2 regions of the Streptomyces sp. SP17BM10 genome follow, and region 1 is predicted to be linked to the other one. Evidence: riboswitches for the same ligand, from Rfam matches in the RefSeq annotation. Region 1 holds a riboswitch; the other holds the start of a gene.
The links. Region 1 has a riboswitch for magnesium ahead of PUR71_RS11280 (magnesium transporter MgtE N-terminal domain-containing protein). Riboswitches for the same ligand answer to the same signal wherever they lie in the genome.
Positions count from the first base shown of each region.

Region 2: it holds a riboswitch for magnesium, as region 1 does, so the genes downstream of both, PUR71_RS26320 (NRAMP family divalent metal transporter) here and PUR71_RS11280 (magnesium transporter MgtE N-terminal domain-containing protein) in region 1, are expected to answer to the same signal.

Region 1 covers NZ_JAQYXB010000529.1:56,952-60,871, forward strand. Annotated here, with positions in the region: gene PUR71_RS11270 (serine/threonine-protein kinase) at 1-577, opposite strand, end outside; gene PUR71_RS11275 (DUF7873 family protein) at 711-1,442, shown strand; M-box (ykoK) riboswitch at 1,997-2,176, shown strand; gene PUR71_RS11280 (magnesium transporter MgtE N-terminal domain-containing protein) at 2,490-3,857, shown strand; gene PUR71_RS11285 (NRAMP family divalent metal transporter) at 3,854-3,920, shown strand, end outside.
Region 2 covers NZ_JAQYXB010000623.1:406,882-410,801, forward strand. Annotated here, with positions in the region: gene PUR71_RS26320 (NRAMP family divalent metal transporter) at 4-1,650, opposite strand; M-box (ykoK) riboswitch at 2,073-2,246, opposite strand; gene PUR71_RS26325 (BlaI/MecI/CopY family transcriptional regulator) at 2,422-2,793, shown strand; gene PUR71_RS26330 (M56 family metallopeptidase) at 2,790-3,677, shown strand; gene PUR71_RS26335 (hypothetical protein) at 3,791-3,920, shown strand, end outside.

The DNA.
Region 1 (3,920 bases):
GCGGCTTGCCCTCCAGCTGCTCGGGGGCCATGTAGGCGGGGGTGCCGATGACGGCGCCGGTGCGGGTGAGCGCGGTGGTCGCGTCGGCCATGTGCGCGATGCCGAAGTCGGTGAGGATGACGCGCTCGTCCATCAACAGGACGTTGTCGGGCTTGAGGTCGCGGTGGACGATCCCCGCCGCGTGCGCCTGCTGGAGCGCCTTGAGCATCGCGGCGCCGATCTCGGCCACCCGCCGGACCGGCAACGCGCCGTCCCGGCCGAGCAGCGCGGCGAGCGAGGAGCCGGTCACGTACTCCATGACGATCACGGGCGCACCCTCGTGCTCGACGACGTCGTGCACGGTGATGATGCCCGGGTGGTTGAGCCGCGCGGCGGCGAGCGCCTCGCGCAGCGTGCGCTGCAGGAGCTGCTCGCGGTGCTCGTCGTCGACGCCGTCCGGCAGGAGCACCTCCTTCACGGCGACGTCCCGCCCGAGGGTCTCGTCCCGCCCCCTCCACACGCGGCCCATGCCGCCCTGTCCGATGAGGTCGTGGAGACGGTACCGGCCCCCGACCACTGCCCCGTTCGATGCTGTCACGGGCCCATACCTTAGTGCCGCGCCCCTGTCCGTGGACACGCCGCGGCAAGGACCGGCACGCGTGGTCCCCGCGACGCCACTTGGTCAGGAATTGGGTATCGCGCGTCAGTTCGGGACTGCTAGCGTCCTCGGCGTGGCAAAGCTGAACCAGATCATCGCCGTCGAAAAAGGCGTCAAGTCCAAGTCCTTCCAGGAGCTGACCCAGGCCCACCAGGACCTGCAGAAGCCCGCGCTGCTGGCCGGGATCTCCCGCACCTACCAGCCCAAGGACGAGGAGGGCGAGCAGCTCCCGCCGGAGTCGACCCGGGTGCAGCTCAAGGCCGAGGACGTCCTGCGGTCCACCGCGACGACGCTCACCCGGCTGTTCGACGTGACGGCCACCAAGGACTGGGCCAACCTCGGCGCCCGCGCCGACGTGGTGGTCGACGGCCGTGTGCTGCTCGCCGAGGTGCCCGTCCCGTACCTGCTCTTCCTGGAGAAGCAGCTCACCGACCTGTTCACCTTCGTGCGGAAGCTCCCGGTGCTGGACGCCTCCGAGTCGTGGAACCTCGACCCGTCCACCGACTCCTGGAAGACCGAGCCGGTGCGCACCATCCGCACCAGGAAGGTGCCGCGCAACCACGTCAAGGCCGAGGCCACCGAGAAGCACCCGGCCCAGGTCGAGGTCTACTACGAGGACGTCCCGGTCGGGTACTGGACGACCGTGAAGTTCTCCGGCGCCCTGCCGGCCCGGCGCGTGAACGAGCTCGCCGAGCGGGTGGAGAAGCTCCAGCAGGCGGTCAAGTTCGCCCGTGAGGAGGCCAACGCCGTGGACGTCACCGACCAGCGCGTCGGCGACGCCGTCTTCGGCTACCTGTTCGGGTAGCCCCCAGATCGCCCGCCCGGGGAGCCGGGCGGGTGCACCGGGCGTGCGCCTCACGCGTCGCCCGGCGCGAAAAGGCTGACACTGACGTTGAAGCTGACCAGGGGTCACAGTGGAGGTTCGAATCCTCCCCCCGGCACCACGGGCCGGGGTAGCCCAAGCGGCAGAGGCAAGCCCCGTCAAACTCAGACTCCCGCTCCAGTCTCAGCATTCGCCGCCGAACACCGGATCGACCGGGTGCGGACGACCATCGACGAATGCAGGTTCAAGTCCTGCCTGTGCCGCTCCGTGGCACGGTAGTTCAACGGCAGAACGCGTCGGTTTCAAAGTGATCCGCGGCCCTTAAACGTGCCGGTGTGAGCAATTGGGCGGCACAAAGGGGCCCGGGAGCAGGCTACGCTCCCGGGTCCTCTCGCCTCCCCGGCACCCGCGCGCGCCTGCGCGGGACGCGCCCTGGTGCGCGCCCGCCGGCTCCCCCGCTGGTCGGAGCGAGGTCAAGCTCAGGTCAAGGGTTGTGCCCGGAGGAGGACGAGGCCCTATCCTGTCAAGCATTCGATAGGACACCTCGTTCGGTGAGGCGTCTTCACGGACACAGGCCACTGATCCCACCCGTCGAGAGACGCTCCGGATCAGGACAGGTCTCCCCGGCCCAAGGGGTGACCCCAAGTGGCTTCCCCGCCGGGACCGGCCGGGGACACGCCGTGGAGTGCCAAAGCTCTGACGAGTTGGGGTGCACCGGACGGCGACGTCCGCCTACCCCTGCCTTGCCGCCGCGCGACGGATCGCGGCCGAGATCGGGAGGGGGCGTGATGGACGGAAGTCCTGGCCATAGTCGGCCCTCCACCGTTTCGTTCCCGCTGTCCTTCTTCCGCTGCTCCAGGCGGCTCCTCCTTCCCTGACCCCGCCGGGTCCGCTCCGCCCGCCCCCTCGCGTCCGTGTGACGCCGGAGGCCCCTGCGCGCGCCCGGTGACGCCTGCGGTCAGGGTTGGCAGTGGCATGCCACCGGGCGGCCCGATGCCCCGTCCTGCCGGGGCGAGGGGGGTTTTCTCCATGGCCACCACCACGCTGTTCTCTTCCGCCACGGCGCGCCTTCGCGACCGCACCGTCGAGGCCGAGCGCCGCACCACCGTCACCAAGGCCGTCCGTTCGTCGCTCGTCTCGCTCGCCGGGCTGGTCGGCGGACCGGTCACCAACCAGGCCGGCGAGGAGGTGGGCCGCGTCGTCGACGTCGTCGCCCGCCTCTACGGACCGGAGCCCTACCCGCCCGTCACCGGTCTGATCATCCGCATAGGACGCCGCCGCGCCTTCATCGCGGCCACCGCCGTCGAGCGGATCCACACCTGCGGGGTCCGGCTGCGCACCTCCCGCGTCGACCTGCGCGAGTTCAACCGCAGGCCCGGCGAGGTACTGCTGGCCCGCGACGTGATGGACCACCAGCTCGTCGACGTCGACGGCGTCCAGGTCACCCGCGCCGCCGACCTCTACCTCGCCCCGCTGGCCGCCCGCACCGTCCTGGTCGGCGTCGACGTCTCGCTGCCCACCCTCCTGCGCCGCCTCGGCCCCCGCCGGTGGCAGATCCGCCCCACCCCCGACGGCGTCCTGGACTGGCAGTCCGTCGCCCCCTTCGGCGAGCAGGCCACCCACGGCCCCGCCGAGGTGCGCCTGCGCGCCTCCCGCTCGGCGCTGCACCGGCTGCGCCCGGCCGACCTCGCCGACATCCTGGAGGACCTCGGCCGCCACGAGCGCCAGCAGCTGCTCGGCTGGCTGGAGCCGGAGCACGCGGCCGACGCGCTGGAGGAGATGGAGCCCGCCGAGCTGGAGAACCTCCTGCGCGAGGCGCCGCCCGAGCACGCCGCCCGGCTCGTCGACGAGATGGAGCCCGACGAGGCCGCCGACGCCCTGCGCGACCTGAACCCGGGCGAGCGCGAGAACCTCCTGGCCCGGATGCCCGAGCCCGAGGCCGCCGAACTCCGCTCGCTGCTCACCCACCGCGAGGGCACCGCCGGCGGCGCGATGACCACCCTGCTGGTCACCACCCGCCCCGCCCGGACCGTCGGCGAGGTGCGCGCCGAACTCGCCGCGCAGGCCGAACACCGCACCGACATCGACGCGGTGACCGTCCTCGACGACGACGGCGTGCTCATCGGCGACATCCCGCTGTTCGACCTCACCGTCGCCGAGGACACCACCGTCGTCGCCGACCTGGTCGCCTGGCGCGCCCAGTTCGGCCCCCCGGTGACCGTCAGCCCCGACACCCGCCTCGCCGAGGCCGCCCACCACCTGGTCGCCGCCCGCGCCACCTCCCTGCTCGTGGTCGACGACACCGACCGCCCCCTCGGCCGGGTCCTGGCCGACGACATCCTCGACTCGCTGCTCCCCGAGCGCGGGCGCCTGCACTTCCGGAGGCTCCTCAAGTGACCCGCGACCTCGACACCCGCCCCGACGCCGACGCGTCCGCTCCCGAGGAGGCGCGGTCGTCCG
Region 2 (3,920 bases), on a different contig from region 1:
GGCTCAGTGCCCCAGGGCGGTCTGGACGACCTTGATGATGACCATGATCATCGCAATCAGGAGGTAGGCGCGCAGGGCGCCCATGCCGACCTTGCGGGCGGTGGACACGACCGGCTTCTCCAGGGTCTCGAGCGGGGGCATCCGCCAGTTCTCCCGGCCGGTGCGGTCGATCGGGTCCTCCTTGGTGGCCGTGCGGCCGGAGGTGAAGGAGTACCCGGCGACCAGCACGCCCGCCACGCCGCAGCCGGCCATGATCCAGAGGATCGCCTCCGAGCTGATGTCCGGCCAGACCACGGCGGCGGTCAGGATGAGCGACAGCATGACCAGCACGCCGACCACGGCCGCGGTGAAGGCGTTCGTCTTCGGGCCGTTGACCCACGGGCCGAGGACGGCCTTGTCGTTGCAGAGCAGCAGCAGGAAGACCGTCGCGGAGGGCAGCAGCACGCCGGCGAGCACCTGGACGAACTGCGTCATCAGGCCCTGGGTGTACTCGGTGGACAGCAGGGTGATACCCGCGGCGGTGACCACCAGGCCCGCGTAGATCCCGTAGAAGCCCTTCGCGCCCTTCACGCCGCGGTGCAGCGAGTGCTTGATGCCGAAGACGTCGCCGACGGCGTAGGCGGTGGAGAGCGAGACCGCGAAGGCCCCGATGATCGAGGCGTCCAGCAGGGCGATGGCGAACAGCACGCCCGCCAGGTGGCCGGCCTTGTCCTCGATGCCCTTGGCCACGTCGGCCGCGCTGGTGAACTGGCCGAAGCCGTCGGTGCCCGCGAACGCGGCGGCGGTGAAGCCCATCATCGCGGCGGCGCCGACGATGACCACCGCGATGCCGATCCACAGGTCGATCTTCTCGTACCTCATGAAACGCGGGGTGATGCGCTTGTCGATGACGTACGACTGCTGGAAGAACAGCTGCCAGGGGGCGACGGTGGTGCCGACGATGGAGATGATCACCAGCATGACGGCCGCGAGCTGGCCCGAGCCGCCCGGCATGCTCGGCACCACGAAGTCGTGGGCCATCCGCGAGGTCTTCGGGTGGACCAGGAAGTAGATCGGCACCAGCAGCAGCGAGCCGACGCACAGCGTGACGGCCACCCGCTCGAAGCGCTGGAAGGAGCCGGTGAACGCCGAGGCGATGATGATCGCGGCGGCCAGGACCACCGAGGCGGCCTTCGGCAGGCCGAGGTAGCCGGCCGCGAGGGTGACGCCGATGAACTCGGTCACCAGGGTGAGGGCGTTGAGCAGGAACAGGTCGACGACGCTGAACGCGCCCCAGAACCTGCCGAAGCGCTCCAGGATCAGCCGCGCGTGGCCGACGCCGGTGACGGCGCCCAGGCGCAGCACCATCTCCTGGTTCACGTACAGCACGGGGATCAGCATCAGCAGGGTCCACAGCAGCTGGGTGCCGTAGTTCTGGCCGGCCTGCCCGTAGGTGGAGAAGGCGCCGGCGTCGTTGTCGCCGACCATGACGATCAGGCCGGGGCCGATGATCGCCAGCAGTGTCTTCAGGCGCACCGACAGGCCCCGGCGGGGCGCGTCGTCGTCCAGCCTGATGGTGCCGAGGGCACCCTTGATGTCACCGACGTGCGCGTCGTCCAGCACCGCGCCGCGGGCGGCCGGGACCTTCGGGTCGAGCATGACGTTCGCCATGGTGGATCCTCCCCGCCCCCTGCCTTGAGGGGGCCTTCAGGGGGCACGCAGCAGTAATCCTCCCTGCGGACGGGCACGGCGCCGGGCCGCACGGCGGCGCGAGCCGGCGCGGGGCCGGGCTCGGTCATCGTGTGGACATGACGGTGCGTCACTTCACGACGGCGCGTCAGTTCCCTTGCTTCATGGGACGGTTGCACCAGGGCATGGTCGAGCGGCCTCGGATGCAGGGAGCAGCGCGTGGTGAGCGTTCGCAGGAAAGGTTGTTACCGCGTGCCGGAGGTGTACGAGAGCATGCGGGGATAGGGGCAACTGTGGCCCGGACTACTGCAGTCCATGTTTCTCGCCTCCTCCCGGCCGGGGGCGCACCGACTGTGCGCCGCGTCGCGACACGGCAAGGAGCGGACCGACCCCCTGACGGAACCGGTACACCCCAACTCGTCAGAGCTTTGGCACTCCACGGCGTAATCCCCGCCCGGGGGAAGCCACTTGGGATCAACCCTTAACTCGGGAAGATCTGTCCTGAACCTGGGCGTCTCTCGACGTCGTCGGGTCAGTGGCCTGTGTCCGTGAAGACGCCTCACCGAACGAGGTGCCTCTTCAAACCTCCAGAAGCATAGCCCCTCCCCGAGCACCGCAGGATGCTTTTCCTACGATCTTCGACACCTTTGTAGAACCGTGACCGGACATCCGTCCGAACCACCGACCGCCGACCGGGGCCGTACCATGGGCGCCGTTCCGGACGGGGACGGCGAGGAAGGGAAACGGGCGGTGCTGCGCGGGTTCGGCGATCTTGAGGCCGAGATCATGGACCGTCTCTGGTCCTGGGGCCGGCCGGCCACGGTGCGCGAGGTGGTCGACGACCTCCGGCAGAAGCGGCCGGTCGCCTACACCACCGTGACGACGGTGGCCGACATCCTCCACACCAAGGGCTGGCTGCGCCGGGACAAGGTCGGCCGCGCCTGGGTGTACGAGCCGACCTGCACGCGCGAGGCGTACACCGCCCGGCTCATGCACCAGGCGCTGGAGACCACCGCGGACCGCACCGGCGCGCTCCTGCACTTCGTCGACGCCATGAGCGGCGACGAGGCCGGCGCGCTGCTGGCCGCCCTGGAACAGGTGAAGGCCCGGGACGACGAGCGGTGACCCTCGCACTGCTCGGCCTCTACCTGGTCGCGGCCGGTCTCGCGCTGCCCCGCCGGCTGGCCGGCTCCGCCCGGCTCCAGGCGCACCCGGTGGCGGGCACCGCCCTGTGGCTGGCGCTGATGGCCTCCTTCCTCGTCGCGCTGCTGCTCGCCGCCCACCACGCCGTCGAGCCGTTCGCCCACGAGCCCGCGGGGCTGCTCGGGCTCGTCCCGCACGCCGAACCGGCCCGGCCGCTGGCCCCGCACACCCACGACGGGTGGCTCCTCACCGCCGGGGCCGCGGGGCTCGCCGCGGTGGTGGCCGCCGTCGGGGCGCGAGCCGGCCGGGCACGACGCCGGCACCGGGCGGTGCTGGACGTCGTCGCGGTGCGCGACCGGCGCTGGAACGCGCTGGTGCTGGAGCACGCCCACCCGACCGTCTACTGCCTGCCCGGACGCCGCAGCCGGGTCGTGGTCTCGCGCGGCGCCCTGGAACTCCTCGACGAGCGCCAGCTCGCCGCCGCCGTCGCGCACGAGCGCGAGCACATCCGCGGGCGCCACCATCTGCTCCGACTCCCGGCCGACGCCTTCGCGCTCCTCCTCGGCCGCCTGCCGCTGGCCCGCCTGGGCCGGGCCGAGGTGGCGCTGCTGCTGGAGATGGCGGCCGACGACGCGGCGCTCGCCCGGGTCTCGCGCAGCGAACTCGCCTCCGCGCTCTGCGCCCTGGCCACCTCGCCGGCGCCCCCGGGCGGCTCCCTCGGGGTCGCGGCCACCGGGGTGCTCACCCGGGTGCGGCGGCTGGCGCGCCCCGGGGGCGGCCTCCGCCGGCGCCGAGCGGCCTGGTGGGCCGGGGTGGTGGCGATCCCCCTGCTCCCCTACCTGTTGGCCTGCGCGCCGCATCCGTGAGCCCGGCCCGCCGCGCTCCGTCCACTGACCGTCCATCAGGCTCTCAGGGAGATCGGTTAGCCTGCCCCCGCACCGCACCGTGCGGTGCACCAAGAGGGGGATCGACTACCGCGATGACTGCGAAGACTTCGCCGAGCACGTACACCCGCGCCACCGCCGTGGCCGCCGCTGCCGCCGCCGTCCTGGCGCTCACCGGCACCACGGCCCAGGCCGCCGCCCTGTCGGCCGCCGCCCCGGTCTCCG